Linked DNA regions of Deinococcus aerius. The protein of the gene in region 1 binds, or shares a complex with, the protein of each later gene. Links are inferred from orthologs where the notes say so. Each region holds a gene or a part of one and is shown in the gene's direction. Other genes may lie near its edges. The genes, in order: metK and groL.

Region 1 (14,753 bases):
GGTAACCACCCCGCCCGCCTGGGTGTGCACCCGCACGTACTCGCCCTCGATGGTGGCCCAGTCGTACCCGCCGAGCATCGCCAGCCGCAGCCGCCCGCACTCCTTGATCTCCTTCACCATCGCGCCCAGGGTGTCCACGTGCCCGCTGAAGGTGGTGTGGGGCGCCCCCGCCGTTCCCGCGACCTCCCAGGTCAACGCCCCCTTCTTGCTGCGGCGGTGCGGCACCCCGAGCGCGTCCAGCTCCCCCTCCAGCAGGCGCACGGCGGCGTCGGTAAAGCCCGTTGGGCTGGGCGTGTCCAGCAGCCGCAGGAGGAGGTCCGTGGTGTACGGGAGGTCGAACACCGCAGGGGCGGGGGAAACGGTCATGGGGGCATGATAGCCACGCCGCACGGCCCTTGACCCTGCCCCTGGGGCAGAGCGCACACTGCCCCTACCTATAGGGACAGCCTCCGGGGGTGACCGCAGCATGACCGACAACAGCACCGCAGACACGCCCACCAGCCTCACCATCGGCGCGTTCGCGCGCGCCTCGCGCCTGAGCCCCAAGGCCCTGCGGCTGTACGACGACCTGGGCCTGCTGCCCCCCGCCCGGGTGGACCCCGCGACGGGCTACCGCTACTACGCCCCGGGCCAACTCGCCGCCGCGCAACTGATCGCCCTGCTGCGGCAACTCGACCTGCCGCTGAGCGAGATCAGGAGCTTGCTGGACGCCCCAGCCCCCGAGCGGGCGGCGCGGCTGACCCAGTGCTGGGGAGGACTGGAGCGGGCGCACGGGCGGCGGCGCGGCCTGGCGCAGTACCTCATCGAGAAACTGCAAGGAGAGACGGAGATGACCATTACTTATGAGGTTCGGGAACGGTTCGTGCCTGCCCAGCGCATGGCGACCCTCTCGCGGCGGCTGTATGTGGCCGACCTGCAAGGCTTCATCATGGAGTCGTTTGACACCCTGCACGCTCTTGTGGGCGCGCAGGCGGCGGGTGCGAGCCTGGTGATCTTCCACGGCCAGGTGAACGCCGACAGCGACGGCCCGGTTGAGGTATGTGTGCCTTTCAGCGGAACCCTGACCGTCCCGGAGAAGGTGACTGTACGCGAGGAACCCGCCCACCAGGAGGCCTACGTCACCCTGACCAAGGCCCAGTTCGTGTTCCCGGACATCCTGCGGGCCTACGACGCCGTGTTCGAGTACGCGCGCCATCACGGGACTTCGGGCGAGTTGCACCCCCGCGAGGTGTACCCGAGGGACTGGAACACCCTGGGGGAGCACGACCCAGCGGGCGACGTGGCCTATCCGTTCGTGCCCCGGGGCTGAGCCTCGCTCCCCTGCCCCCGGCCTCCCCCGGCTGGGGGCGTTACCCTGCCGCCATGAGCTACGCGGACACTCTGGGGATGCGGGTGCTGGAGGCCACACCGGAACGCACCCGCGTCGCCCTGACCGTGACCTGGGGCGGCCTGAACATGCACGGCACCGCGCACGGCGGCCTGCTCTTCAGCCTGGCGGACGAGGCCTTCGCGGTCATCAGCAACCTGGAGGCGCAGGCGGTGGCGGTCGAGACGCACCTGAGTTTCTTCCGGGCGGCGCGGGAGGGGGAACAGCTCGTCGCCGTCGCCACCCCCGAGCGGGTGGGCCGCACCCTGGCGACCTACCGGGTCGAGGTCCGCCGGGGCGAGGAGGGCGAGGTGCTGGCCCTGTTCCTGGGCACGGTGTCGCGGCGGAAGAGGACGAGTTCCTCCTCCCCCTGAGCCCGCCTTTTATGTTATGTTATTTACGTAAGGAGGCATGATGCTGCATATCGAATTCATCACCGACCTGGGGGCGCGCGTCACGGTGGACGTGGAGAGCGCGGACAAGCTGCTCGACGTACAGCGCCAGTACGGCCGCCTGGGCTGGACGAGCGGCGACATTCCCGTCGGCGGCTACCAGTTCCCGCTGGAGAACGAGCCCGACTTCGACTGGACCCTGATCGGCGCGCGCAAGTGGACCAACCCCGAGGGCGAGGAGATGATCCTGCACAAGGGCCATGCCTACCGCCGCCGCGAGTTGGAGGCCGTGGACAGCCGCAAGATGAGGCTGCCCGCCGCCGTGAAGTACAGCCGGGGCGCCAAGAACACCGACCCCGACCACGTGCGCGAGAAGGCCGACGGCGAGTTCGAGTACGTGACCCTCGCCATTTTCCGCGGCGGCAAGCGCCAGGAGCGGTACGCCATTCCGGGGGGCAGCCGTCCGGCCGCCCAGCCCAGCGCCCCCGCGCGTCCGGCCGCGGCCCGTCCCCAGCCCGCCGCCCGGTCTGCCCCCGTCGCGGTCGCGGAAGAGGAAACGCCGTTCTGAAGAAGGTCTGTGGTCAGTAAGAAGTGGGGGAACTACGACCCACTAACCACTTCCCACTTCCTGCCCCTCAATCACCCCCCGCACGTCGGCAGGCTGCCAGCCCCCGGGCTTGAGCAGCTTGCCGTCCGCTCGTCTGGGGCCGCCGAGCTTTGCCATGTTGGCGCGGTGGACCTCGGCGAACACCGCGTCGGCGTCAATCCCCAGGGCGTCCAGGGCGCCGTAGGTCACGTACAGCAGGTCGGCGAGTTCGTGCGCGAGCGGGGCGAGGTCGGCGGGCGTGACGGCCTCGCCTGACCGGAGCCGCTCCTCCAGGCGACCCCATTCCCCCTCCACCTCCCCCGCCTCCTCGCGGATCAGGGTGCGGCGCAGGGTCAGGAGGTCGGGGCCGGGGACGGTCGGGCGCGCGGGCGAGGCCAGGCCCACGGCCCGGTGAAACTCACGCAGGCGGGCGGCGTTGCTGGGGGTCAGGGTCATGCCCGGATGGTAGAGCAAGGAAAAAGGGAGCCGGTGGGGGCTCCCTTCTGCCGTTTTGGGGGATGCGGGTGACAGGACTCGAACCTGCTCGCGGCCTACTTCCGGCCCGCTCGCGCGCCCGTTTGGTAGGAGGTGGGCGTCTCCCTCCGGCCCCTCGGGGCCAGGGCGCAGTATGCCGCCCCCCTGTCAGGGCTACGTGTGCCAAAGGACTACCCAGCCTTAAGGAAAATGGCGTACCGGGCGACAAAATTCGGCTTTTCCTACAGTTCGACCACCCGGTAGCCGTAGGCATTAATGACCTCGGCGCCGCTGGCGGGGTCGGTGTAGTCGGGCTTGCGGCCCTCGTACTCGTGGATGTGGCCGTGGACGACCAGGCGCGGGTGGCGGCGGATCATGAAGTCGGTGATCGCCGCGCAGCCCCGGTGGGCGTAGTCGCTGCCCGCGTGCGGACCCAGGGGCGGCGCGTGGGTCAGCAGCACGTCCACACCCCCCCGCGCCCGCCAGGCCAGCCACCCCAGGCCCCGGCGGGCCTGCGCCTCGGTGTACTGGCCCGGCCCCTTCTCGCTGTAACGCGGCACCCCGCCCCAGCCCGCGATCCTCAGCCCCGCCGCCGTCACGACCCGGCCGTGGGCGGGGATCACGCCCCGCGGCGGCACCCGTTTGTCCCCCTCGGTCACGTCCTCGTTCGCGTGGTTGCCCCGCACGTACACGACGGGCACCGGGAGCTTGCTCGCCAGGAACTCCAGGTACGAGCCCGGCAGGTCGCCCGCCGCGAGCACGAGGTCCACCTCCGGCAGCCCCTGCGGAAAAGCGGTGCGGTAGATGAAGGGGTGGACATAGTCCGCGACCAGCAGGAGCCGCCGGGGGCCGGGGGGGAGGGGGGAAGCGGAGTCGGACATAGGGGCGGGCCGGGCAGACTGGGCGGCGCCCGGCACGGGCCCCTCCAGACGGTGAAGCGATCCGGTCAGTTTAGCTCCGCCGGGCCGGGGGCGGTAGGGGGTCGGGCCCGGCAGGACAGGGCGACCGCAACGTCGGGGGTTGAGGGCGCTCGCCCCGCTCCACCCCTCCGTCAGCGGTGCTGACCGCTCCCCTGGAAAGGGAGCCAGGTCGGGCCTTTGCCCTCCAGAGCGTTCATTCTTCTGCCTCCCTTGGAACGCTTGATGTGCAATGAGAAGTTGGGCGAAGTGGCCTTTTCGTTGTCTGGCACGAGGGCGAGCTGCGCTCGCCACCCCTCTCCCCAACCCTCTCCCTCAAGGGGAGAGGGAGAAAAAACCTCATCCCACAGGGTGCTTTCTGCATTGCACATCAGGCGTTTGGAGGGGAGGTGGCCCGGAGGGCCGGCAGGGTGATACGAGCCTGGGCGGACTGAGCGACTTTGCGCTCACCCTGCCCGGCAGAAGACCTCCGGCGCCTCCACCCGGCCCGCGCCCACTTGGCAGCATGGCTATTCATCGCCCATCCGCCCACCTCCCTTGAAAGCGTCAGGGCAAAAATTGACACTCCAACGGCTAAAGCCGTTGGATTCTTGGTTCGGCGACAGCACTTGCGGAATTGGCAGTTTCCCCCGACTCCGTAGAGGCGCTGTCTCCCCAAGCGTAGATTCCCGCTTGCCCAGCGGTATGGATACCCAACGTGAGAATGTTGCGGGCCGCGTTTTTATCGCGGTCTGCAACGTATCCGCAGTGAGGGCATCTGTGTGTGCGAGTAGAAAGCGTCTTCTCGACCTTGCTGCCACACTCGCTGCAAGCCTGACTGGTGTACTGGGGAGGCACGGGGACGGTGATTCGTCCATAGACCTTCCCAAAATACTCCAGCCAGGTTCTGAACTGATACCAGGAGGCATCGCTGATGAACTTTGCAAGGCTATGATTCTTCACCATGTTGCGGATTCTCAAGTCCTCATAGGCAACCAAGTCTGCCGACTGGATGACGCACCGCGCCAGTTTGATGGCGTGGTCTTTACGCTGCCTTTGGATTTTGAGATGCTTCCTGGCGAGACGCTTCACGGCCTTACGCCGATTGTTCGACCCCTTGACCTTCTTGCTCACGCGACGTTGCAGTTTCTTGGTCTGCTTCTCCGCCTTCCGCAAGAAGTGGGGGTTGGGTTCCTTGTGTCCAGCACTGTCTGTGTAGAAGTCCTGCAAGCCCACATCCAGACCCAGGGTCTTTCCGGTGGCTTCCAATGGCTCCCTGCGGTCGGCGTCCACAACAAACTGAATGTAGTACCCATCCGCCTTCTTGACCAGCCGAACCCGTTTGATGAGCGTGGGGTGGTAGAACAGCAGGTCGCGGGTGCCCTTCATCTTCAGCCTGCCGATGCCGCACTTGTCGGTGAAGGTGATGGACTTCCGGTCTTCGGAGAGCCTCCAGCCCGTTGTCTTGTACTCGACGGAGCGGACGTTCTTCTTGAACTGCGGGTAGCCCTTCTTCCCCTTCACCTTCTTCTTGCAGTTGTCGTAGAACCGCGCCACCGCACTCCAGGCCCGTTCGGCGGCGGCCTGACGGGCCTGGGAGTTGAGGCGGTCGGCGAAGTCGTACTCGGCGGCGAGGACAGCACACTGCTTGTTGAGGTCGTACTTGCTGACCCCACGGTTGTCCATCCAGTAGCGCAGAGCCTTGTTCCTGATGAACTGGGTGACGCGGATGGCTTCGTCTAGAGCGACGAACTGCTCCGCTCTCCCGTAGGCTTTGAACTCAAGGATGACCATGACCACGCGCAGTCTAGCCTTCCTTATACTAAGGCGTCACGCATAAGCTCTAGCACCGCCGCCCGTTGGGCGGCCTGGGTTCTGCATCCCACCGCTGAAGCGGTGGGTTTTCCACCCAGACCCGTTTTTATAATGTTGCAGCCGTGAGGCATAGCCCCTTCCCCGCCCTACCCTGAAGGCCATGAACGTGAACATCCTGGGTATTCCGATGGATCTGGGCGCGGGGCGCCGGGGCGTGGACATGGGGCCGTCGGCGCTGCGGAACGCACACCTGGCGAGAACCCTGCGCGGACTGGGGCACACCGTGTGCGACCTGGGGGACGTGCCCGTGGCCCTCCCCGAAACGATGGACAAGCACGCCTCGGCGGGGCTGGTGTTCCTGGAGCCCATCCTGGAGGCCTGCCGCGCGGCGGCCCAGCGCGTGGCCGCCCTGCCGGACGACGTATTTCCCATCACGCTGGGCGGGGACCACTCGGTGAGCATGGGCACAGTGACGGGGAACGCGCTGCGTGGCGGGACGGGCGAACGCACTGGGCTGATCTGGGTGGATGCCCACACCGACTACAACACGCCGGAGACCAGTCCCAGCGGCAACATCCACGGGATGCCCGTCGCGCACCTGACGGGCCTGGGGGACGCCAGCCTCGCCGGGCTGGGCGGGGGCTGGACCCTGCGCCCCGAGGACATCGTGATGATCGGCATTCGCAGCGTGGACGTGCGCGAGCGCGAGCTGCTGCGCGAGATCGGCGTCAAGGCCTACACCATGAAGGACGTGGACCAGCTCGGCATCACCCGCATCACCGAGGAGACGTTAGAGAGGCTCTCGGACGCGGCGCGGCTGCACGTCTCCTTCGACGCCGACGCGCTCGATCCTTCCGTCGCCCCCGGGGTGGGCACCCCCGTCCCCGGCGGCCTGACGTACCGCGAGGGGCACCTGCTCATGGAACTGCTCTCCGAGTCGGGGCGGGTGACCAGCCTGGACATCGTGGAGGTCAATCCGGTCCTCGACACCCGCAACCAGACCGCCGAGGTGATGGTGGGGATGGCCGCGAGCCTGCTGGGCCAGCGGATTCTGTAACCTGACGCCCATGCCCTACGCCGTCCGCCTCCAGTACATGCACAAGGACGCCCACGGCCAGGACGCCCTGCTGGACGAACCCCACTGGCTGGAGGACGATGCGGGGGGGCGCCGGGTCTTCGCCACCCCGGGGGAGGCGGACGAGGCGGCCCGGCTCGCCACCGACGAGGGATGGCTCTACGAGGTCGTCGAGGTGCCGCCCCTCCCGTAGCTCACAGGTCTGCCAAGTACGGTTGGGCCGCCCCGAAGCCGTCCAGCGCGCCGGGCGAGAGCAGCCAGTCCTCGCCCTGCCGCTGGGCCTGCCCGCCCTGCACCAGCCGGTTCAGTTCGGCCTCGACCCGCTGGCCCACCCGGCGCAGCGGCATCTCGCCCGCGCCCTCCACCCCGCGCCAGGTCAGAAAGGCGCGGTGGAACTCGGGCAGGGCGTCCAGGCCCACGCGGGTTTCCAGGGCTCGCCAGGAGAGGGGGGAGGGAGTCACGCCCCCGGTTCTACTCCCCCGGCGGTCCACGTACAATGGCCCGCATGACTGGCCCCCCGTCTCCTGATGGCGCTGCCCCGGACGGCGCCGCCCCCGACCTGCCCCCGGAGCTGGTGCCCCCCGAACTGGCCCGGCAACTGGAGGCGCTGGGCGCGGGGCTGGTGTGGCGCGTCGGCAAGGACGAGCTGAGTGACGACGTGGTCGTGCGGCTGGGCTACGCCTCGGCCACCCCCCGCTTCGCGTTCCTGCCCCGGCTGCGCAGCGCGAACGACGCCGAGCTTCAGGCCGCGCTCAATGAGAACCGCCTGGTGATCGAGTGGGTGGACTGATCCCCGCGTGCTGATTGAGGCGCACCAGTCCTTTACCCTCGCGCATCCGGGCGGGCAGGAGGCGGCGCTCGCGTTTGTGCGGGACGCGGGCGTGGCCCTGGCGCGCGTTCGCTTCCTGCGAAACCTGCGGGCCGACCACGAGGGGGTGACCGGCGAACTCATCGTCCCCGTCCCCGTGCTGGGCGAGGTGGATCTCCCCTTTCACAGCCTGCTGACGGTGACGCCGGGGGGCGCGACCCTCACGCCGCAGCCCCTCACGGACGAGCGTGCCTGGGTCGAGGTGGCGGGGCAGGCCGAGGTGGACGAGCGGGGCAGCGTCACCTTTCACTTCCACTTCCGCGCCCACCTGACCACCCCCCCCGCCGAGGGCTGGGGCGGCGTGGCCTTTGAGAAGATGGTCCGGGCCGCCGCCGGGCGCACCCTGGAGCGCGTCGCGGGCGAACTCCCCGCCGGAATCTGGGAGGCGATGAGGGCGGACCTCTAGCGCGGGAGATCGGGACTCCATCCCGGCCGATGAACTCCTGAGAAGGGTCACCTCCCCGTGTTACCGTGCCCCATGCCCGCCCTGCTCGACCTTGCCCCCAGCGACCCGCGCGTGATCGACCTGATGAACGCCCAGCAGCGCGAGTTGCGGGCGCTCTACCAGGACACCGACGAGCGCACCGAGCCCTTTGACCCGGCCATCCTCTCCGGCGAGGGCAGCGCGCTCGTGGCGGTCGAGGAGGACGGGCGGCTGCTGGCGTGTGGAGCCCTGAAACGCATCGAGGAGGACACGGCCGAGGTCAAGCGCATGTACACGCTTCCCGAGGCGCGGGGCCGGGGCCTGGGGCGCCAGATTCTCAACGGGCTGATCGAGCGGGGGAGGTCCCTGGGGTTCCGGCGGCTGGTGCTGGAAACCGGAGATTTGCAGGCCGAGGCCATCGGGCTCTACGAGTCGGCGGGCTTCCGGCGCATTCCGAACTACGGTTACTACGTGGGTATCGAGAACAGCCTGTGCTACGAGCTGCCGCTGGATTCGTAGCGCCTTCACCGCCGCCTCTCCCCCATCCCTGCCCTTTGTCCTTTTCCCGGGGCGGGCGGTGCGTTACGCTGCGCCGGTGCCACCTCGCCCGGGGTGGACCGCGCGGGGACCGGGGCGACATCCCTCTCCAGGCCGTTCTGCGAGACGCCTCCCCGCGCGCACAGGAGCGAACATGCGGAAGTTTTACACGTCGGAGTCGGTATCGGAAGGCCACCCGGACAAGCTGGCGGATTTCATCTCGGACAGCATTCTGGACGAATTTCTGCGCCAGGAGCCCAGCAGCCGGGTGGCGGTCGAGACCCTGCTGACCACCGGTATGGCGGTCGTGGCGGGCGAGGTCACGGCGCACAGCGCCCGGGTGGATGTGCAGAAGACCGTGCGCGACGCCGTGATGAAGGTGGGCTACACCCGCGCCAACTACGGCTTCGACGCCGAGTACAGCGCCGTGCTGGTCGCCATCCACGAGCAGTCGCCGGAGATCGCCGGGGGCGTGAACTTCTCCGAGGAGTGGCGCGCCATGACCGAGGAGGAGCGCGCCCGGCCTGGGAACGCCTATAGCCGCATCGGCGCGGGGGACCAGGGCCTGATGTTCGGCTACGCGACCGACGAGACGCCCGAACTCATGCCCCTGCCCATCAGCCTGGCCCACAAGCTCACGCGCAGGCTGGCCGAACTCCGCAAGGCGGCGGGCGAGGCCCGGGAGCGCCGGGCACGCGGCGAGACGCTGACCCCCGAGCAGGAAGGGGCCCTCGCCTTCGCCTACCTGCGCCCCGACGCCAAGGCCCAGGTCACGGTCGTCCGCAACGGCGAGCCGCACGAGGCGACCGAGACGGCGGTGGATACGGTCGTCATCAGCACCCAGCACAGCGAGGACGTGGGGCAGGACCGCATTCGCAAGGACATGATCGAGCACGTGATCCGGGCGGTGATCCCGGGGGACTTGCTCACACCCGACACCAAGTTCTTCATCAACCCCAGCGGCAAATTCGTGATCGGTGGTCCGCACGGCGACACCGGCCTGACCGGGCGCAAGATCATCGTGGACACCTACGGCGGGGCCGTGCCCCACGGGGGCGGCGCCTTCTCCGGCAAGGACCCCACGAAGGTGGACCGCTCGGCGGCCTACTACGCCCGCTACATCGCCAAGAACATTGTCGCGGCGGGGCTGGCGCGGCGGGCGCTGGTGGAGGTCGCCTACGCCATCGGGCGGGCGCACCCTGTCAGCCTACGGGTGGACACCTACGGCACGGGCACGGTGAGCGACGAGAAACTCGCCGACCTCGTGCGCGAACACTTCGACGCCCGGCCCCAGGCGATCATCGCCCAGCTCGACCTGCTGCGGCCCATCTATGCGTGCACCGCCGCCTACGGGCATTTTGGCCGGGAGGAGTTCCCCTGGGAGGCGACCGACCGGTCGGAGGCACTCAGGCAGGCCGCCGAGGGCGTGAAGCAGGAAGCCTGAGGGCAAGGGGGCATCAGGGGGAGGAGGCTGGGGGTCTTCTCCCTCTCCCCTTGCGGGAGAGGGCCGGGGAGAGGGGTGGCAAGCGCCAGCTTGCCCTGCTGCTTCGGCTCAGAACGAGGGGCCTGGACACTCGCCTGGCCTTGTGACGCTATGCCCACTCACCCCCTCCCAACCTCCCCCCTCAAGGGGGAGGAGCTTTTGTGTCTACACCAGGCTTTATCCTCCGGCCCCAGCCCCTCTACCCGTTCTGCGCCGCCCGCCGCTCGTACACCTCCGCGAACTTGCGCCGCAGGGCCGCCGCGCTCGCCCTGGGGACCATCTCCGAGATGTCGCCGCCGTAGCTGGCGATCTCGCGGACCATCGTGGAGCTGACGAAGCTCCAGCGGGTCGCGGCCATGATGAACACGGTCTCCACCTCGCCGATCTGGCGGTTGAGGTGCGCGATCTGAAGTTCGTACTCGTAGTCGGACACGGCGCGCAGGCCGCGGATGATGATGCTCTTCTGCTGCTGGCGCATGTAATCCACGAGCAGGCCGCCAAAGGAATCCACAGCGACGTTGGGCAGATGCGCGGTCGCCTCGCGCAGGATATCCAGGCGCTCCTCCAGGTCGAACAGGTGCTTGCCCTGCTTGCGGGCGTTATGCATCACCGTGACGGTCACGTGGTCGAAGATGCGCGAGGCGCGCGTCAGCACGTCCATGTGCCCGCTGGTGATGGGGTCGAAGGAGCCGGGAAAGACGGCGTTCATGCGGGACCGATGTTATCCCGCGCCGCACCCTCCCGGAGGTACAGGGTGAGGGTGTTGCTGCCATACACCCGCTCCTCGCGCTCGTAGCCGGGGGCCTCGGGCAGGTGCGTCTTGTCGGGATGCTGACAGACGAGCAGGCCGCCGGGGGCCACCACGCCGGAGGCGAGCAGGGTGGCCGTCAGTTTGGGAATGTCCTGCACGTACGGCGGGTCGCTGAACACCACATCGAACTGGCCCAGCCGGGGCAGCAGACCCAGGGCGTCGCCGCGCAGGAGGCGGACGGGGAGGCCCAGGAGGCGGGCGTTCTCCTCCAGCGCGCGGATGGCCCCCGCGTTCTTCTCGATGAGGGTGACCTCGTAGCCCCGGCTGGCCGCCTCCAGCCCCACGGCGCCGCTGCCCCCGTGCAGGTCGAGAAAGGTGCCGGAGGGCGCGCGGGAGGCGAGCAGGTCGAAGAGGCTCTTGCGGAGGCGGGCGCCGCTGGGCCGGGCGCTCGCGGGGACTTTCAGGGCGCGGCCCTTCGCGCTGCCGCCCAGGATTCGCACGCTCACGGGAGGCAGGGTAACGCAAGCGTCCCGGTTCGTGAGGAGCCGGGACGCAGGCAGGGGGTGAACGTTACATCTTGGGCATCTGCACCGCCGTGCAGGCCACGCCCGCGTCGGCCGGGGTGCCCGCCGCGTCGCTGGCGGTGTGGATGTTGAAGTAGGTGGCGTTCATCACGTCGGCCTGGGGTGCGCTGCCCATCAACATCAGCATCCCGCTCGCGTCGGTCTGCCCCACGATCTTGCTGCTCATGATGGGCGCGCCGCCGCTCTCGCAGGGGTTGGGGCTCGCCGTGCCCTGGAGGTGGTAGTGCGCGACGTAGTACTGGTTGGGCTTCAGGCCCATAACCTGAGCCTCCGTCATGATCACCGTGCCGTACCGCTTGCCCATCACCGTCCCGGTGGGGCTCAGGTCCCCGGCGGCGGGCTGCTTGCCCAGCGTGTACGGGCTGCCGGACAGCGTCATGGTGCAGGAGGCGAGGACGAGGGGCAGGGCGAACGCGAAGAGCTTCTTCATAAGCGACCTCCGGGGTGGAAACCGATCAACTGTGACCTACGGCAGTTTGACCCCCCCTCCAAGCTCAACAGTGTTCGCTGGCGCGCAATCTCAGGACAAGCTAAAAGTGGGCGGGGGTGGGGGCACACGTTCCCGCCCCTTGGGGTAGCCTGGCCGCACACCCCACTGCCCCGCCGGAGGTTTCCCCATGACTCAGCCTGTCCCCCCCGAACTCCAGGCCCTCTTCGACGCGCAGCAGGGCTGGCGCTGGCGGGCCGCGCGGACGAGCGCCGGGGAGCGGCAGACGATCCTGCGCCACCTGCGGGAGGGCATTCGGCGCCACCGGGTGCGGCTGGCCGACGCCCTCGCACTCGACCTGGGCAAGAGCCGCGCGGAGGCCGAGATCATGGAACTCCACCCCACGGTGGAAGAACTGGGCCACGCCGTCCGTCACCTGCCGCGCTGGATGGCGCCCCGCCCGGTGCCCACGCCCGCCACCCTGATCGGCACCCGCAGCGAGGTCCAGTTCCAGGCGCGCGGGGTCACGCTGATCCTCAGCCCGTGGAACTACCCGGTCAACCTCGCGCTCGTGCCGCTGATCTCCAGCCTGGCGGCGGGGAACACGGTCATCCTCAAGCCGAGTGAAAAGGCCCCGGCGACTGCCCGCGCCCTGCGCCTCCTGCTGGAGGAAGTGTTCGAGCCCCACCTCGTCGCGGTCGTGGAGGGGGACGCGGGGGTGGCGGGGTCACTCACCACCCTCCCCTTCGACCACATCTTCTTCACGGGGAGCGGCGAGGTCGGGCGCCGGGTCCTGGCCGCCGCCGCGCCCCACCTCACGGGCGTGACGCTGGAACTGGGCGGCAAGAGCCCGGCCCTCGTCCACGCGAGCGCCGACCTCGCCCTGGCGGGGGAGCGGATCGCCTGGGGCAAGTTCCTGAACGCCGGGCAGACCTGCGTGGCGCCCGATTACGTCCTCGTGCCCGAGGAGCTGCGGGACCCGCTGGTGGCGCGGATGATGGAGGTCGTCGCCCGCCGCTTCGGGACGGGGGAGCGGCTGCGCAGCGGGTCCGACTACGGCCGCCTGGTGGACGGGCGCAGCGTGGAACGGCTGGAGCGCCTGACCCGGGGGAGCGTGGCGGCGGGGGCGAGGGTTGTGCTCGGCGGTGAGTTCAACCCTTCCTCGCGCTTCATCTCGCCCACCGTGGTGACGAATGTGACCCCGGACATGCCGCTGATGCGGGAAGAACTCTTCGGCCCGGTCCTCCCGGTGCTGACCTACCGCGACTTCGGCGAGGCGCTCGCCCTGATCCGCCGCCTCGACCCGCCGCTGGCGCTGTACGCCTTCCTGGACGACCGGGACGCGCTCGCCCGGGTGGAGCGCGAGACCACGAGCGGCGGCCTGGTCGTGAACGGCACGGTGGTGCATCTCGTCAATCCGAACCTGCCCTTCGGCGGGGTGGGCGCGAGCGGGACGGGCCGCTACCACGGGGAGTACGGCTTCCGCACCTTCAGCCACGAGCGGGCGGTGATGCACGAGGGGAAACGCAGCTCCGTCCGCCTGCTGTATCCCCCCTATGGCCGGGCCGTCCCGCGCCTCGTCGCCTGGGCCCAGCGCCAGCTCGAGCGCTGAGCCGTGCGGGACGTGACGGCGGCGATCACGGCGGGAGGCCGTTCCAGCCGCTTCGGCAGTGACAAGGCGGCGGCGCGGCTGGAGGGCCGCCCACTCCTCGAACACGTCGCCGCCAGCCTGGAAACCTGCCCCCGGCGCCTGCTCGTCGCGCCGCCCGGACGCTACGCGCTGCCCGGTTGGGTGAACGTGCCCGACACCCGCCCCGGCGAGGGACCCCTCGCGGCGCTGGAGGCGGCCCTGGAGGCCGCACAGGCTGAACGCGGGCCGGGGTGGGTCGCTTTTGCCGGGGTGGACATGCCGCGCCTGACCCCCGCGTACTGGACGGTGCTGGGGCAGGCCCGCACCCCTACGTCTCGCGCCGTCCTCGCCCTGGACGCCGGGGGAAGGCCGCAGCCCCTCGCCGCCCTGTACCACACTGACCTGCTGGAACAGGTGGTCCGGCTTCTGGACGCCGGGGAACGTCGGCTGCGGGACGCCGCCCCACCCGCCCTTACCGTCACTGTGCCGCACCCGCTCATTCAGGCCGTCAGTCCCCACGCCCTGCGGAACGTGAACACTCCCGCCGACCTCGCCGCGCTGGGGGAACAATGAAAAAGCCGCCCCTTGGGCGGTGATGGAAAGAAGATAGCGTGGGATGCAGGAGAAGTCAACTTATGCAGCCCGATTCTTGCAGCGGCCCCTACCCGTAGCGTGCCTTGTGTTCCTTCTTGAGCCGGGCGTACTCCTCGTTCGCCTCCGCCTCTTCCCATTTCGCCTTGAAGATGCGGGCGGATTCGGCCTTAACGGGGTCTTCCGGGGAGCGGGGAAGTTCGGGGCGGCCATGCGCACCGCTGCGGCCTTTCTTGTCCTCCGGCACCGGACCGTCGTACTTCTTGCCGCCTTTGTGGTTGGCGTAGCGCCGCGAGCGGGTGTAGCCCATCTGGAGGAACTTGCGGGCCATATCGGCGCCCACGAAGTCCCCGGCCTCCAAGTACGCCAGGAACATCCGGTAGATCGTCTCGCTGCTCTGGCGGGCGAGTTCGGGTGTGGCGAAGCGCCAGTGCGGGAGGAGTTCTCCCTTGTACGGCTGCACCAGCAACACGCCCTGCTCGCCCACGCCGACCCGGTACAGCTCGGGGTGGGCCCGCAGGTCGAGGTGGGCGTAGTCGAGGGAATAGTCGAACTTGGGCATGGGAGAGGCAAAAGGCTGAAAGCGGATGGCAAAAAGCAGAAGGACCCTCGCCTTCTGCCTGTTGCCTTGCGCCCGCTTCAGTTCATCCGGTCGTCGTCCATCATCGCCTGGAGCATCCAGCGAATCTTGTCCATGGTGGCGGCGTAGCCGTTGTAGAGGTCGGCGGTGGCGGGGTCGTTGGCGTCGTCCACCGTCTTGGAGTCGTCGCGGTAGCCGCGCGAGACGCGGGTGAGGTCCTGCACGAGGTCGGCGACCTGGGTGCGGGCGTCGCGCACGGTCTCGGTGGGCACCT
Region 2 (14,840 bases), on another replicon or contig:
ACGGCGGGCTGCTCGGCGTACATGGCGATCTCCTCCAGGATCACCCCGCGCTCGGGCTCGATGTCGGCGGGGCGCAGGGCCGGGCGCATGAGTTCGGTCAGGGTGTCCAGCAGTTCGGGCGCGCACTCGGGCAGGGTCGCGGCGTGGTAGACGGTCGCCTCGTCGCCGGTAAAGGCGTTCGCCTGGCCCCCGAGTTCGTCCAGCCGCTCGTTCAGCTCGGCGGCGCTGACCCGCTCGGAGCCCTTGAACAGCAGATGCTCCAGGAAGTGCGAGGCGCCCATCTCCTCCCGGCGCTCGTCGCGGGCCCCGGTCGCCACGAAGTACCCGGCGGCGACGGTCTGCGCCCCGGGGTCCGGTTCGAGGAGGAGGGTCAGGCCGTTCGGGAGGGTGCGTGTCAGGGTAGGGGGCGTCACGCGGCCTCCCCGGGACCGAGGGTCACGACGGTCGCCGCCGGGGCGGGATCGTACCCGGCCAGGAAGGCATTCACCCGGTCCAGGGTGAGGGCCGCCAGGCTGGCGCGCAGCTCCGCCACCGGACGGACCCGCCCGAACACGGCGAGGTCACGGGTCAGGCCCCCCGCGCGGGCGCGCAGGCTTTCGGCGCCGAACACGACGCTGGCGGCCAGACCTGCCCGGGCGCGCCCGAACTCGGCGTCCGTCAGGCCCCGCGGCAACCGGGCGAGTTCGGCGAGCAGGACCTCCAGGGTCTCGGGTGCCCGCTCGGGCGTGCTGCCCGCGTAGGCCGACAGGAAGCCCCGCCCCCCCAGCAGGACGGGCGACGCGCTGACGCTGTAGGCCAGCCCCCGCTCCTCGCGCACCGCGTGGAAGAGGCGGCTCGCGCTGCCCCCCGAGAGCGCGGTCAGGGCGACCTGCCAGGCCAGCCAGTCGGGGCTGCCCGGCGAGACCCCCGGCGCCGTCACGCTCAGGTGCGTCTGCTCGGCCTCCCCGTGCGGGACGTGGGCGCGCAGGCCGGGCCGGAAATCGGCGGGCACCTCCCCGGCCTCGCCCGGCCCCCACCCGGCAAAAGCCCGCTCGACCAGCGAGCGCACCTCCCCGGGCTCGGCGTCGGCCACCACGCCGAGGACACTTCCCCGGGTGCCGTAACGGGTAAAAAAGGTGTGGAGATTCTCCACGGTGAGGCGTGAGAGCCCCTCCGGCGTGCCGCTCGCCGGGTGCGCGTAGCCCGCGAAGGGGGAGACCGGGGGCCGGGGAAAGGCGAGCCGCCGCGCCTCCACCGCGAGGAGGTCGGGCGGGCTGTCCTCCAGCCCCTCCAGGTCCTGCCGGGCGAGGTCGGTCAGGACGGGCAGTTCCCCCGGCGGGAGGGCCGGGCGCCGCAGCAGGTCGGCGACCAGCCCCAGGGCGGCGGGGAGGTCCGCTCCCAGCCCGCTCACGCCAAAGCGGGTCGCCTCGGGGCCGACGCCCCCGCTCCGGCGCAGGCCCAGGTCGTCGAGCGCGTCCTGAAAGCCCCGCGCGTCCCGGCCCCCGGCGCCCTTGTAGAGCCACTCCTCCAGCACGCCCGCCGAGCCCTCCCGGCCCACGGGATCGTGGGCGCTGCCCACCGGCACGCGCAGGTCGAACGCGAAGCCCGGCCCCGGGCGGCGCTCGAACGCCAGGGTCAGGCCCCCCTCCAGGGTCCACACGTGCGCCCGGGGCGCGGCCACAATCGTCACCGGGGGATTGTAGCGCCGCCCCGGGACAACACCGGGAGCCAGGTCACGGGGAAGGCTCGTCCGCCGTGAGCAACTGTGGTGGGGGCGGGGCGTGCAGGGTCAGGGTTTCGCCGCTCAGCGGGTGCGGAAAGGTCAACCGCGCCGCGTGGAGCAGGTAGCCGCCGTCGCCCGGCAATCCGGGGAGGTCAGCCCTCGGCACCCCGCCCGGCGCGTACAGCGGATCGCCCACGAGCGGGTGCCCCACCGAGGCGAGGTGAATGCGGATCTGGTGCGGGCGCCCGGTGGGGATATCCACCTCGAAGAGGGTCTGGTCCGGGCGACGTTCCAGCACCCGGGCCTGGCTTAAAGAGGGTTTGCCCCCTGGACTCGCCGCGAACACGCTGCCCAGCCGGGGGTGCGGCACGGGGCCGATGGGAGTGGCGATGGTGTACGACTCCTGCTCCGCCACGCCGGACGCGAGCGCCCGGTAGACCTTCCGCACCCCCCCGTCACGCCACGCCCGCGTCAGCACGGAGGCGGCCTCGGCGGTACGCGCGAACAGCACCAGCCCGGAGGTGCCGCGCCCCAGGCGGTGCAGCGGGGTGGCCCCCGGGAAGTCGCGGCGAACCACGCTGAGCAGCGTGTGGTCGAGGAATCCGCCGCCCGGCAGGGTGGGGAGCCCACTCGGCTTACCCACCGCCAGAAGCGCCGCGTCCCGGTAGAGGAGTTCGTAGCCCAGCGGCACCTCCTCCTCGGGCCAGGGGGGGCGCCGCCATTCGAGGTGCTGGCCGGGCCGTAATTCCTCGCCGCCCCGCGCCACCTCGCCGTCCAGGCTGACCTCGCCCCGGTCCAGTCGGGCGCGCCATTCCGACTCGTCCGAGTGCGGATACCGCCGCGTCAGGTAGGCGAGGACGGTCAGGCCCCGCGCCCGGCCTCCCAGTTCCTCGCGGTAGGTGTAGCCGCCATTGAGGGCCATGCCCCCAGGCTAGCGGGTGGAGGGGGGTGGCGTCCCGTCCCGCAGCGCCCCCACGAACTGCCCGAACTGCTCCCTCATCCCGTCGCGCACGGCCCGCCAATCCTCCAGGCTCCCACCAGAGGGATCGGGAAACGGGTAGTGCAGCCGGACGGTCTGGCCGGGATAGACCGGGCAACGCTCGGCGGCACCGTCACAAACGGTGACCACGTAGTCGAAGCTCCGGGGCTCGGGCACGTCCCACAGCGTCTTGCTGGTGTGTCCGTCCAGGCTCAGGCCGATCTCGGCCATGACAGTCTTCGCGCCCTCCTTGATGAAGGTTGCCTCCGTCCCCGCGCTGTGGACATCGAGCGCGACGCCAAGGTCCCGTGCCGCCGCGCGGGAGAGCGCCTCGGCCATCTGGCTGCGGGCGGAGTTGTGGGTGCAGAGGATCAGGACGCGCTTCACAGGGGCAGCATAGGCACAGCGCCCCACGGGGAGGTGAGGGCCACCGAACGGAGTTGGACAGGGTGGCCTCCCATCTCTCATGGCCGCGCCCCATCCTGGAGAGGTGCGCCTGCGCCGACCTCCCCGCCCCCTGCGCCGCCTCGTGGCCCTCGCCGCCGTCCTCGCGCTTCTGGCGGGCGTCCTGTCCCTGCTGTGGCCCTCCATCGAGCAGGCCCGGCGCTACGCGGCGCTGCTCTCGGCCCCGGTTCCGGCGGCGGGGAGCTTGCCCAACCCGCTGCCCGGCCAGCGGTTCGCGGACACCTGGGGTGGGGCGCGCAGCGGGGGCCGCCGCCACGAGGGGGTGGACATCTTCGCACCGCGTGGCACGCCGATCCGGGCCACCACGCGCGGCCTCGTCCTGAATGTCGGGGAGAACCGGCTGGGCGGGCGCACGGTGATGGTCCTGGGACCCGGCGGGCAGCGGCACTACTACGCGCACCTCGACCGGTATGCCGACCTCAAGGAAGGGGAATGGATCGAGGCCGGGACGGTCGTGGGCTATGTGGGGGACAGCGGCAATGCGAGGGGGACACCCACGCACCTGCACTACGGCATCTACACCCCGACCGGGGCGATCAATCCGTACCCGCTGCTCAGACAGGAGTAGATACGGAGTTACGGAGACTTCACCGTCCGCGTTGCCCCTGTCCCTCCAGAGGCCGCCAGCCCTCACGGTGAGCAGACGTTCGCACCGCTGGGACGCCATCCTCCCGTTCCGCCACGCTGAGACCATCACTCCCTGTCCCTGATAGATGTTCAGGGTTTCCGGCACACGTACTCCGCGAAGATACCCGACGCGCTGCACATCGATTCCACCACCACGAAGCCCGCCCGCTCCAGCATCACCTCCAGCAACCACGTATACGTGCTGAATTCATCCCGCACGTGCGCTTCCAGCTCACTCCTCGGGAACCCTTGCGCGGCGGTCAGCGGTGCAGCTTGCAGCCACGCGCCGATGCGTTCGTCCATCTCCTCAGGCCCGAAGCCATACACCAGATCCCTTAAACGCAGCACTCCACCTGGCCTGAGCAGCCTGTGAATGCGCCGCAGGGCCTCTACCTTCCAGAAGTCGGGCAGGTGATGTAATGCGTTGCGCGAGTACACGAAGTCCACCGGCTCACCCGGGTGCCGGTACGTCAGGAAGCCCGCCTCAACGCACCCAACGTTCGTGATGCCCCGCGCCTCCGCTTTGCGGCGCAGCACGTCCAGCATGAGCGGTGAGACGTCCACGGCGATCACACGCCCACACACCCGCGCGGCGGACAGCGCGAACTCTCCGGTGCCCGCGCCGAAGTCGATCAGGACCTGAGAGTGGGACAGCCCGAGCTGCTGGAGGAGCTGCACATCGGGCGCGGGCTCCACCTGCGCTTTGGCGTCGTAGGCCTCGACGTGCTCCGGGGTGAGGTGCTCCAGGCCCGCGTGGGCGCGTTCATCGAAAATCCAGGACATGACGCCTCATTGGGCCACAGGCCGGACACGCCGCACATCAGTCAAATGACCGTGCGGGAGGCGGAGTTGGGAGCGGTCGGGTGCGCTCACGGGCCGGGGAGAGGTTGCGATACCGCATGGACATCACGCCAGAACCTCCAGCACCTCATCCAGGCCCGCGCCCCGGTCCCGCAATGTGCGAAGAGTGCCCGCCTCATGAAGCCGCGCCGCGTGCGCCCAGTCCTCCACGTACTCCGTGAAGGTCTTCAGGAAGGGACTGTCCGGGTGGTATCCCTCCCCCAGAAAGCCGACGAGGGCGAGGCGGAGTGCCAGCCGCTGCACGGCTTCCGGCGCCTGGCCCACCCGAATCCCCTTGCGCGACACGTAGGGGTCGTGCGTGAGGATGTGGGTCGAGCCCGCCCAGGGGTCAGGGGCGGCGTACTCCAGCGCCCGCAGCCCGCTCATGGCAACCGCCCCGGCGCACTGCGGGCAGGGCTGCACGGTCGTCAGCAGGGTCCAGGTGCGGACCTCGGGGGGCTCCGTATGGGGCAGGTCGAGCAGCGCGTTGATCTCCGCGTGCGCCAACTCATGCCCGCTAATCACGCCCGCCACACCCCGGGGCTCCCCCAATCGGTTGCGCCCCCGCGCGATCACCTGCCCTTCCCCGTCCACTACAGCGGCGCCGATGGGGTAGGACCCGTGACGGTAGGCTTCCCAGGCTTCGGAGAGAGCAGCGTGCCATCCAGCCGCCAGAAGTCGGTGGCCCGCGGTGGGTGGAACTCGTTCCCCTTCCGCTCCCCACTCACCCCTCCCCACTTCCCGCCTCACAACGCCTCCCGGTACCGCTCGATCAGGCTGTCGAGCGCCTCCCGCAGCAGCGACGCCTCCGTCCGGCCCAGCGCCCCCGAGAGCTTGGTCAGCCGCTCGAGTTGGCTCTTGGGGTAATAGTTGCTCTTCAGCACCATCTTGCCCTCCACATAGATGCACGCCCGCGAGCGGCCCTCGCGCTTGGCCCGCAGCAGCGCCTCGTCGGCGGCGCGGTAGAGGTCGGCGAAGGTGTGGGCGTGGGCGGGACGGGCCGCCAGCCCCACGCTCAGGCCCAGGGTGCGCGGCCAGTGCGGGTCGCGGTGGATGTGGAAGTGCTTGATGACCTCGTCGAAGAGGATCAGGGCGGTCTCGGCGGCGGTCTCGGGCAGCAGGACGGCGTACTCGTCCCCGCCGATCCTCCCCACGATGCTGCCGCTGGGCAGGCTCCCCGAGAGCAGCCGCTCCACCCCGCGCAGCACCCGGTCCCCCTCGGCGTGGCCCAGCGTGTCGTTGAGCTGCTTGAAATGGTCGAGGTCCAGGACGGCCAGGGTCACCGGGGCACCGTTCAGGGCCTCGAAGGCCTCCTCGAAGGCGGGGCGGGCCAGGATGTTGGGACGGGGCATGGCGGGTTCTCCTTTTCAGAATCAGAAAAAGGTCAGTTTGGGGTCCTGGTATATAGAAGTATTATATATACGTCAGAACTATTACGGCGACCAGAAGGACGGGAAAGCAGCGTCCCAGTGGGGCTTGAGCGTCCCAGACTCAGATTCTTGTACTCCTGGTGTTGACATTCTTGAGCCTGAGGGGCTAGGATTCCGTCTGCAACGGCAAAAACTGCCGGGTAAGCCGGTGAGCTGTCCGTTCCATCACTTCATTTCACAGGAGGTACATACCCATGTTGAAACCATTGGGCGACCGCGTTCTCGTGGAGATCATCGAGGAAACCGAGCAGAAGACCGCCGGGGGCCTGTACGTGCCTGACACCGCCAAGGAGAAGAGCCAGCGCGGGAAGGTCATGGCCGTCGGCAACGGCAAGCTGCTCGACAACGGAACGCGCGTCGCGCTGGACGTGAAGGAGGGCGACACCGTGTACTTCGCCAAGTACGGCGGCACGGAAGTCAACCTGGACGGCAAGAACTACTCCATCCTCAGCGAGCGCGACATTCTCGCCATCGTCGAGTAATCCCCACCTTCACTTCACCCGAGGAGGAACCCCATGCCCAAGCAACTCGTGTTTGAGGAAAACGCCCGCCGCAGCCTGGAACGCGGTGTCAACGCCGTCGCCAACGCCGTCAAGGTCACCCTGGGGCCGCGCGGCCGCAACGTCGTGATCGAGAAGAAGTTCGGCTCCCCCACCATCACCAAGGACGGCGTGACCGTCGCCAAGGAAGTGGAGCTGGAGGACAAGCTCGAGAACATCGGCGCGCAGCTCCTGAAGGAGATCGCCTCCAAGACGAACGACATCACGGGTGACGGCACCACCACCGCCACCGTGCTCGGCCAGGCCATCGTGAAGGAAGGCCTGCGCAACGTGGCGGCGGGCGCCAACCCCCTCGCCCTGAAGCGCGGCATCGACAAGGCCGTGAATGTGGCCGTCGAGGAGATCAAGCGCCAGGCCGTGTCCGTCGAGGACAGCGACGCGATCAAGAAGGTCGCGGGCATCTCGGCCAACGATCCCCAGGTCGGCGAGGAGATCGCCAACGCGATGGACAAGGTCGGCAAGGAGGGCGTCATCACCATCGAGGAGTCGAAGAGCTTCGACACCGAGGTGGACGTCGTCGAGGGGATGCAGTTCGACAAGGGCTTCATCAACCCCTACTTCATCACCAACCCCGACAAGATGGAGGCCGTCCTGGAGGACGCCTACATCCTGATCAACGAGAAGAAGATCAGCGCGCTGAAGGACCTGCTCCCCGTACTGGAGAAGGTCGCGCAGACGGGCCGTCCCCTCCTGATCATCGCCGAGGACGTGGAGGGCGAGGCGCTCGCCACCCTGGTCGTGAACAAGCTGCGCGGCACCCTGAACATCGCCGCCGTGAAGGCCCCCGGCTTCGGTGACCGCCGCAAGGAGATGCTGCGCGACATCGCCGCCGTGACCGGTGGTCAGGTTGTGTCCGAGGACCTGGGGCACCGCCTGGAGAACGTCGGCATGGACATGCTGGGCCGCGCCAAGCGCATCCGCATCACCAAGGACGAGACCACCATCATCGACGGCCAGGGCAACCAGGCCGAGATCGACGCCCGCGTGAACGCGATCAAGGCGGAACTCGACACCACCGACTCCGACTACGCCCGCGAGAAGCTCCAGGAGCGCCTCGCCAAGCTGGCGGGCGGCGTGGCCGTGATCCGCGTGGGCGCGGCGACCGAGACCGAACTCAAGGAGAAGAAGCACCGCTACGAGGACGCCCTCTCCACCGCTCGCTCGGCGGTCGAGGAAGGCATCGTCGCGGGCGGCGGCACCACGCTGCTGCGCGTGATCCCCGCCGTGCGCAAGGCCGCCGAGGGCCTGGAGGGCGACGAGGCCACCGGTGCGCGCATCCTGATCCGCGCCCTGGAGGAGCCCGCCCGCCAGATCGCCGCGAACGCCGGTGAGGAAGGCAGCGTCGTCGTGAACGCGGTCATCAACTCCGACAAGCCCCGCTTCGGCTTCAACGCCGCGACGGGCGAGTACGTGGACGACATGATCGCCGCCGGTATCGTGGATCCCGCCAAGGTGACCCGCACCGCGCTCCAGAACGCGGCGAGCATCGGCGCCCTGATCCTGACGACGGAAGCCATCGTCAGCGACAAGCCCGAGAAGGCGGCTGCGGCCCCCGCGGGTGGCGGCGCGCCCGACATGGGCGGGATGGACTTCTAACCAAGAGCAGGACAACGGAGGCCGGGGCGTGATGCTCCGGCCTTCTTCATTTCCTATCTGTCAGCGAAGTCCTTAGGGAGACGAGATGTGTGGGATCACATGCACACAGATAAGTACAGATATTCTCCCAAGTACTCCCTTCGCCCTAGCTTCGTATTGTGGATGTCTCGCATGGTCAAGTCCTCCACGAACTGTAACCCCGTACCGGTGGCTCTCGAGTACACGTCCACATAGACAGGTAAGGGGCCGCCGCTTTGCAAGAGGGCGGCCAGTAGACGGTAGGCGTCATCGCGCGTGAGAAGAACCTCCCCGTCCTCAGTCGTCAGCACGCGGTGGACAGAGAGGAAGCCTTCTACATCAGAGCTGAGCATTCATTCCTTCTCTCGCTATAGACGTAACGTATGGGGAAGACATGGCCCAGCTTCAACCCCGCGATCACTCACTCTCAACCTCTTCCGGCATCTTCACGGGCATCCCCAGCGCCCTCCCCGCCGCCAACACCCGGGCGTCCCGCGTGACCAGAGCATCCGGTTGGGCAACGTACAGCAGGTCGAGCAGGTGCCAGTCGTTCGGGTCGCTCAGGGAGGGCCAGGAGTGCCGCACGACCGGGGCATGGTACTCCCCCAGGAGCAGAAGATCGGCGGCAGCGGCAAACGCCATCCCCGAGGTGATCCCGAGGCGCGCCACGCTGGCATAGTCCAGCACACGCTGGGTTTCGAGCAGCAACGCCTCGCCGAACACGAGTTGGGTCTCACGGGCGCGGAAGGTTCGCCACACATGGGCGAGCTTCGTATCGCGGCCCTGAGCATGAGCGGCGACCGCACTCAGGAGACACTGGGTATCGAGAATCAGGCGCCTCAAGTCTTCGGGAACCGCTTCTGGATGTCCGCCTGGGTGAGGGCGGGCAGCGCGTCACGTTGGGAGTGCTGCTGGGACCGGACCGCCTGGACCGCCTCCGCTACGGCCACCTCTACCTCCTCCCCGGTGTGTTCGGCCAGAGCCCGCTCCAGCGCGAGGAGGCCCGCTCCGATGCCAAAGAGTTGGGAGGCCCGCTCCAGGCCCAACCAATCGGCGAGATCGGTCGCCGTGATGCGGTACTGCTTGCGCTCTTTACCCCCCACTTCGAGCGCCCGCAGGTCCCCCGCCATGATCCTGCGGCGGATTGTTTCCGGTGTCACGCGCAGGACCGCTGCCACTTCCGCTGGTGTGAACACAGTTTGCCCCATTGACACCACCATAGGAGCAGATTACCAAAAGAGCCAATTTAAGCACAATATATGTACGCTCCGGCAAACAAAAGCTCCTGAAGGGGCCTTACTCTTCTTCAATGCCCCCTATCCTCATCGTCTTCTCCGGCCTCCCCGGAACCGGCAAGAGTACGCTGGCCCGGCAACTCGCCGGGCAGGAGCGGGCGATCTACCTCCGGGTGGATACGGTAGAGGCGGCGCTGCTGAACGCCGGACACCGGCCGATCACCGTGGAGGGGTACGCGGTCGAGTACGCCGTGGCCGAAGATAACCTCCTCCTGGGGCTGAGCGTCGTGGCGGACTGCGTGAATCCCGTAGAGGCGACGCGAGCGGCATGGAATGACGTGGCGCAGCGGACGGGGAGCCACCTCATCAACGTCGAGGTGGTCTGTTCAGACATGCAGGAACATCGGCGACGGGTGGAAACCCGCCGGGCCGACCCGGGCAGCCATACCGGCCAGTGGTCCCCGCCGGATTGGGAACAGCTCCAGACCTACGCCCGGGAGTACGAGGTCTGGACCTCCCCCCGCCTCGTGCTGGATACGGCGGGGCGAACGCCCGAGGAGAACTTCGAGGCCCTGCGCCTGCTCCTGGCGGGCCAAGCTCACCCCTGAGTGGGGGTCGGCTGTTCGGGCCGGTAGCTCAGCACCACGACCCCCGTGGCCGTCGTCTGGACCTCCGCCAGATGCAGCGCGGCGCGGCTTTCCCCCGAGAACAGGCGCCTGCCCTCGCCCACCACGACCGGGCAGACGATCAGGTGGAACTCGTCGATCAGGCCATGCTCCAGCAGCGAACGCACGAGCACGCCGCTGCCGTAGATCAGGATGTTCGTGCCCTCGCCCCCCTTCAGCGCCCGGACTTCCCCGGCGATGTCACCCGAGAGGGGCGTGGCGTTCCAGGTCAGGTCGGTCAGGGTGCGCGTGACGACGTGCTTGGGCAGGGCGTTGATGCGGGCCGTGAACCCGTCGTCATCAGGGCGCGCCATCCACGCCCCCGACATGCCCTCGTACGTCACCCGGCCCAGCAGCAGCGTGTCGCTCCCGAACAACCACCGGTCCTGCAACTCGCCCAACTCCCCATTGAAGTACGGGGCGGTCCACATGGGGTCGCTCATGATGCCGTCCAGGCTCAGGTATTCCACCGCGATGATTTTTCGCATGATCCACACTCCTTCGCCGTCGTGCCAGGGAACTGGTCCTCCCGCACCACACCAGGAGTATGAAAGGGGGCGCCACCGAAGTCTTGTACCGGAACGACACCCCCGACTTACTCAGCCGCCGGGTCCTGCCGCCCCAACTCCTGACTGCTGAGCGGTGAGTGCGGCCAGACTTCCCCCAGGATGCGCGCGGGGGTCTGGCCGATGAGGTGCCGCAGCGCCCGGGTCAGGTGCGGCTGATCGGTGTAGCCCAGGTCGTGGACGACATCCGGGATCGCGGCCCCGGTCTGGAGCAGCGCCGCCGCCCGGCGCGCCCGCTCGATGGTGAGGACCGAACGGCTCGACAGGCCGGTGGCGTGCAAAAAGCGCCGTTGCAGGGTGCGGAGGGTGGCCGGACGCCCGGGCAGGTCCGAATTCAACAACAGGTCGACGGTCGGCTCGAGCCGCAGGAGCCCGAGGCGCACGAGGCGGTCGACGAAGGCGTCGGCGTCCTGACTGTCCGGGACCGGGAGGGATTCGTCGTGCAGCCAGAACGTGCCCCCGGTAGCGGGCAACACCGCGTGCCGGTCGAGGAGGTGCGCGGGCGGAAGCGTGGGAACGAAGACGCCGAGCCTGAAGGTGATGCCGAGGAACTCCGCGTCCGGGGGCACGTGCGCGACGGTCGCCCGGCTCTCCGGCCCGCGCAGCACGGCGGAGGTCATTCCCCCGTGGCGCGTGAACACCAGTTCCGACCGGGTCACCGCGAGCGAGGTAAAGGACCCGGCCCGCTCACTCTCGGCACGCCAGACCGATTCGACCAGCGGGGACCCGGAGACCTGGCTCTCGGACGTGAAGACCATGACCACCGCCAGTATGCCCCGCGCCCCGACCCTCCTCCTTTCGGGGAATGCTCCCCGGCACAGGCCGCCCTACACTTCCGCCCATGCCCCCCACCCTCCTCGTCGTCTCCGGCCTCCCCGCCTCCGGCAAGACCCACCTCGGCTCGCGGCTGGCGCGGGAGCTGGGCTGGCCCTTCGTGACCAAGGACGAGTACAAGGAACTCCTGCATGAGCATCTGCCCGACCTGACCCGCGCGCAGGCCGGGCCGCTGAGTTTCGAGATCATGTACCACGTGGCGGGCGTCATGCTGGCGGCGGGCGGGAATGCCGTGCTGGAGACACACTTCTACCGGGGACTGAGCGAGCCGAAAATCAGGGCGTTGGCGGGGACACACGGGGCGAAGGTCGTCCAGGTCTTCTGCCATGCCCCGTTAGAGGAACTGAGGCGGCGGCACGCGGCGCGGGTGGCCTCCGGGGCGCGTCCCCACATCGACCAGCCCTTCGACCATGCCCGGTTGCCGGAGAGCGCCTGCTGGACGCCGCTGGCGCTGGACGGTCCTCTCCGCGAGGTGGACACCACCCTCCCCCACGACCTCGCCGAACTCGCCCGCTGGGTCCGGGTATACGGCTGAGGGGGAAGGTCCACCCGGAACCCTCCCCCTCTTGCCTGCCCTTACGCCCCGTACTTTTGCAACTTCAGCGCGTTCGCCATCAGCAGCGGCATCACGTCCGTGCCCCGGCGCAGGCCCAGGCTTCCCTTCCCCGCCTCCTCCTCGGTGTAGCGCCCCGCCAGGTCCTTGCGGCCATAGCGGCTGTTGATGAGCAGCGGGACCGGGTGCCACGAGTGGCTGGTGAGCTTGCTGGGTGTGGAGTGGTCGCCCACGATGCACAGCACGTCGGGCTGGAGGGCCAGCAGCGACGGCAGCAGCTCGTCGAACAGCTCGATCTTGTGGACCTTCTCGGCGAAGTCGCCGTCCTCGCCGGTCGAGTCGGTCTTCTTGATGTGGAGGTAGAAGAAGTCGTACTTCGCCCAGTTCTCGGTCAGGGCCTTCACCTTGCCCTCCAGCGCGTCCTCCTCACCCTCGACGGGGAGTACCTCCATCCCGACCAGGCTGGCGAGGCCCTTGTACATCGGGTAGGAGGCGATGCAGGCGGCATTGAGCTGGTAGATGTCCGCGAAGGAGGGGAAGTGCGGCACGTCGCTGTAGCCGCGGAACAGCACCCCGTTGACCTGCGGCTCCTCAGCAAGGACGGCCTCGGCCCGTTCGACAAACTTGTTCACGAGCTCGGCGGTGCGGGCGCTCGTGGGGTCCTGGGCGACCGCGAGGTGGGGCGGCACGCCGGTCACCTGGGGGTCCACGTCGCTGATGTTGGCGCCCAGGCCCTGCCCGGCCTCGTCCACCCCCTGCGAGCGGAAGACGACCACGAAGCGGTGTTCGGACTCGGTGTAGACCTCGACCGGGGTGCCGTCGATCTCGGGGATGGCCCCCCGCAGCCGGGCGACGATCTCGGCGTTCTTCTCGTTGCTGGGGCGTCCGGCGCGGCGGTCCACGATAATGCGGTTCTTGCCCAGCGAGGCGAAGTTGCCGCGCACGGCCACGTCCCCCGCCCGCAGCCTCACGCCGATGCCGACGGCGGAGAGCGCCCCGCGCCCCACCACGTACTTCAGCGGGTCGTAGCCGAAGAGGCTGAGGTGCCCCGGGCCGCTCCCCGGCGTGATCCCCGCGCCGACCAGCTCGACGAGCCCCAGTTGCGACTCGCGGGCCAGCGCGTCGAGGTTGGGGGTGATGGCAGTGGCGAGTTCGGTCTCGCCGTTCACCGTGAGGGGCAGGCCGCCCACGCCGTCCAGGACGACCATCAGGATCTTGCTGTCGGTCTTTTTGGCGATGTGGCGAACGGTGTCGATCAGGTCGCTCATGGGGTTACTGTACCCCGCACACCAACACGGGGACCGGGGTGACATAGGACAAGGGGCCACCCCACACGGGAGGTGACCCCGGGGGACGGCGGGGCCTCAGCGCCCGTCTACCCGCCCATCCGCCGCGTCGGCGACCGTCTCGTCCATCCGGTGAACGATGGCCTCCGCCCGCGCCTCCGCCTCGGCCTCGCTCATGGCGGGGCGGCGGGTGGCGATAAAGGAGCCGATGATGGCGATGGCCGCCATCACCCCCCAGAAGAGCGGGGTGGGCAGGTGGAGGGTCGGCACGGCCGGGAAGACCTCGTGCGCGGCCTCCAGGGTCTCGACGCCCAGCTTGACCGCGATCCAGCCCACGAGCGCGTAGGCCACGTTGTCGAAGGCGGGGTACTTGTTGAGCAGCTTCAGGAAGATCGTCGCCGCGAAGCGCATCAGGATCAGGCCGACGATCCCGCCGATCACCACGATGGTGAGGCCCTGCTCGCGCGGCATTCCGGCGGGGATCAGCGCCACGCCCGCCAGGATGGAGTCCACCGAAAAGGCCAGGTCGGTGAGGTTGAGCAGCACCACGGTCGGCCAGAAGCCGCGGCCCCGGGCGCTCCCCGCGGCCTCCTCCTCGCTGTGGCCCTTTTTCACGAAGTGGCTGACGGCGAGGTACGCGAGGTACAGGGCGCCAAAGGCGCGCAGCCACCAGTACTCGAGCACGAAGGCGGCGAGCAGCACGCCCAGGATTCGCAGCACGACCGCGCCGCCGATGCCGTAGGCGAGCGCCTTGCGCTGCACGTTCACCGCGAGGTGGCGCACCATGACGGCCAGCACGAGGGCGTTGTCGGCCGAGAGCAGACCCTCCAGCAGCACAAGCGTGCCGAGGATGGCCCAGGTCTCGGCGGTCAGGGGGGGCATTTCGAGTCCGAACATCAGGAGGCCAGTCTAGCCGGGCGGGTCATGAGCCACAGGTCAGGGTGTCCCGGCCCCGGCGGGGGTCGGGACAGGGCAGGAGGGCCACCCCGGTTGGAGGTGACCCCCGGCGCCGCCCCAGTTCAGCGCCCGTCGAGCTTGCCGTCCAGGGGATCGTTCGCCGCGCGGTCGAGTTCGCGCCGCACGGCCCGCACGTCGGCCTCGGCCACCGCCTCGCTGACGGCGGGACGGCGGGTGGCGAGCAGGCCGCCCAGCCCCGCGATCAGGCCCATCCCGGTCCAGAAGAGCCAGGACGGCATGCCGACGTGCCAGGCCAGGTGGTACACCTCGCCGACCTGCTCGACCGTCTCGACGGCGAGCTTGACGGCGATCCAGCCGATCAGGACGTAGGCCACGTCATCGAGCGCGGGGAAGCGGTCGAGCAGCCGCAGGAAGAGGGTGCTGGCAAAGCGCACGAGGACCAGCCCCATCAACCCGCCCGCCACCACGATCCAGAAGCCGGTCGCCGTGTCGCGCATCCCGGGCTTGAGGAGCGCCACGCCCGCCAGAATGGAGTCCACGCTGAACGCCAGGTTCACCAGGTTCAG

The links.
Region 2: the proteins of metK (region 1) and groL are in contact, whole or in part, in a cryo-EM structure (PDB 8P4O), measured with the Escherichia coli proteins. The link is inferred for Deinococcus aerius from one-to-one orthologs.

What each region holds. Positions count from the first base shown.
Region 1 is NZ_BFAG01000006.1:186,911-201,663, reverse strand. The notes cover bases 7,910-10,732. They hold metK (methionine adenosyltransferase), read left to right. Parts: upstream 7,910-8,587; coding sequence 8,588-9,877; downstream 9,878-10,732. Other genes in these bases: DAERI_RS10400 (RsmD family RNA methyltransferase), read right to left, coding at 10,622-10,732; coaD (pantetheine-phosphate adenylyltransferase), read right to left, coding at 10,116-10,625; DAERI_RS10415 (GNAT family N-acetyltransferase), read left to right, coding at 7,951-8,415. Also shown: DAERI_RS10475 (M42 family metallopeptidase), read right to left, coding at 1-366; DAERI_RS10470 (MerR family transcriptional regulator), read left to right, coding at 467-1,309; hydroxyphenylacetyl-CoA thioesterase PaaI, read left to right, coding at 1,363-1,740; DAERI_RS10460 (single-stranded DNA-binding protein), read left to right, coding at 1,781-2,326; DAERI_RS10455 (pyrophosphohydrolase domain-containing protein), read right to left, coding at 2,369-2,800; DAERI_RS10450 (metallophosphoesterase family protein), read right to left, coding at 3,061-3,699; DAERI_RS10445 (RNA-guided endonuclease InsQ/TnpB family protein), read right to left, coding at 4,309-5,508; rocF (arginase), read left to right, coding at 5,690-6,586; DAERI_RS10435 (hypothetical protein), read left to right, coding at 6,597-6,797; DAERI_RS10430 (hypothetical protein), read right to left, coding at 6,799-7,065; DAERI_RS10425 (DUF3248 domain-containing protein), read left to right, coding at 7,110-7,394; DAERI_RS10420 (DUF3809 domain-containing protein), read left to right, coding at 7,402-7,878; more of DAERI_RS10400, read right to left, coding at 10,733-11,173; DAERI_RS10395 (superoxide dismutase), read right to left, coding at 11,238-11,681; DAERI_RS10390 (aldehyde dehydrogenase family protein), read left to right, coding at 11,869-13,290; mobA (molybdenum cofactor guanylyltransferase), read left to right, coding at 13,294-13,881; and 2 more genes. UniProt on the Escherichia coli protein: Catalyzes the formation of S-adenosylmethionine (AdoMet) from methionine and ATP.
Region 2 is NZ_BFAG01000019.1:12,313-27,152, reverse strand. Bases 5,969-8,878 are described here. They hold groL (chaperonin GroEL), read left to right. Parts: upstream 5,969-6,558; coding sequence 6,559-8,199; downstream 8,200-8,878. Other genes in these bases: DAERI_RS19825 (PIN domain-containing protein), read right to left, coding at 8,635-8,878; groES (co-chaperone GroES), read left to right, coding at 6,238-6,525. In the rest of the region: DAERI_RS19880 (M16 family metallopeptidase), read right to left, coding at 1-413; DAERI_RS19875 (M16 family metallopeptidase), read right to left, coding at 410-1,669; DAERI_RS19870 (RluA family pseudouridine synthase), read right to left, coding at 1,713-2,624; DAERI_RS19865 (arsenate reductase ArsC), read right to left, coding at 2,634-3,068; DAERI_RS19860 (M23 family metallopeptidase), read left to right, coding at 3,148-3,714; DAERI_RS19855 (class I SAM-dependent methyltransferase), read right to left, coding at 3,864-4,556; DAERI_RS19850 (nucleoside deaminase), read right to left, coding at 4,680-5,351; DAERI_RS19845 (GGDEF domain-containing protein), read right to left, coding at 5,360-5,965; more of DAERI_RS19825, read right to left, coding at 8,879-9,060; DAERI_RS19820 (helix-turn-helix domain-containing protein), read right to left, coding at 9,057-9,425; DAERI_RS19815 (P-loop nucleotide/nucleoside kinase family protein), read left to right, coding at 9,527-10,060; DAERI_RS19810 (dihydrofolate reductase family protein), read right to left, coding at 10,051-10,605; DAERI_RS19805 (helix-turn-helix transcriptional regulator), read right to left, coding at 10,713-11,441; DAERI_RS19800 (P-loop nucleotide/nucleoside kinase family protein), read left to right, coding at 11,525-12,052; DAERI_RS19795 (2,3-bisphosphoglycerate-independent phosphoglycerate mutase), read right to left, coding at 12,094-13,338; DAERI_RS19790 (TerC family protein), read right to left, coding at 13,435-14,253; DAERI_RS19785 (TerC family protein), read right to left, coding at 14,376-14,840.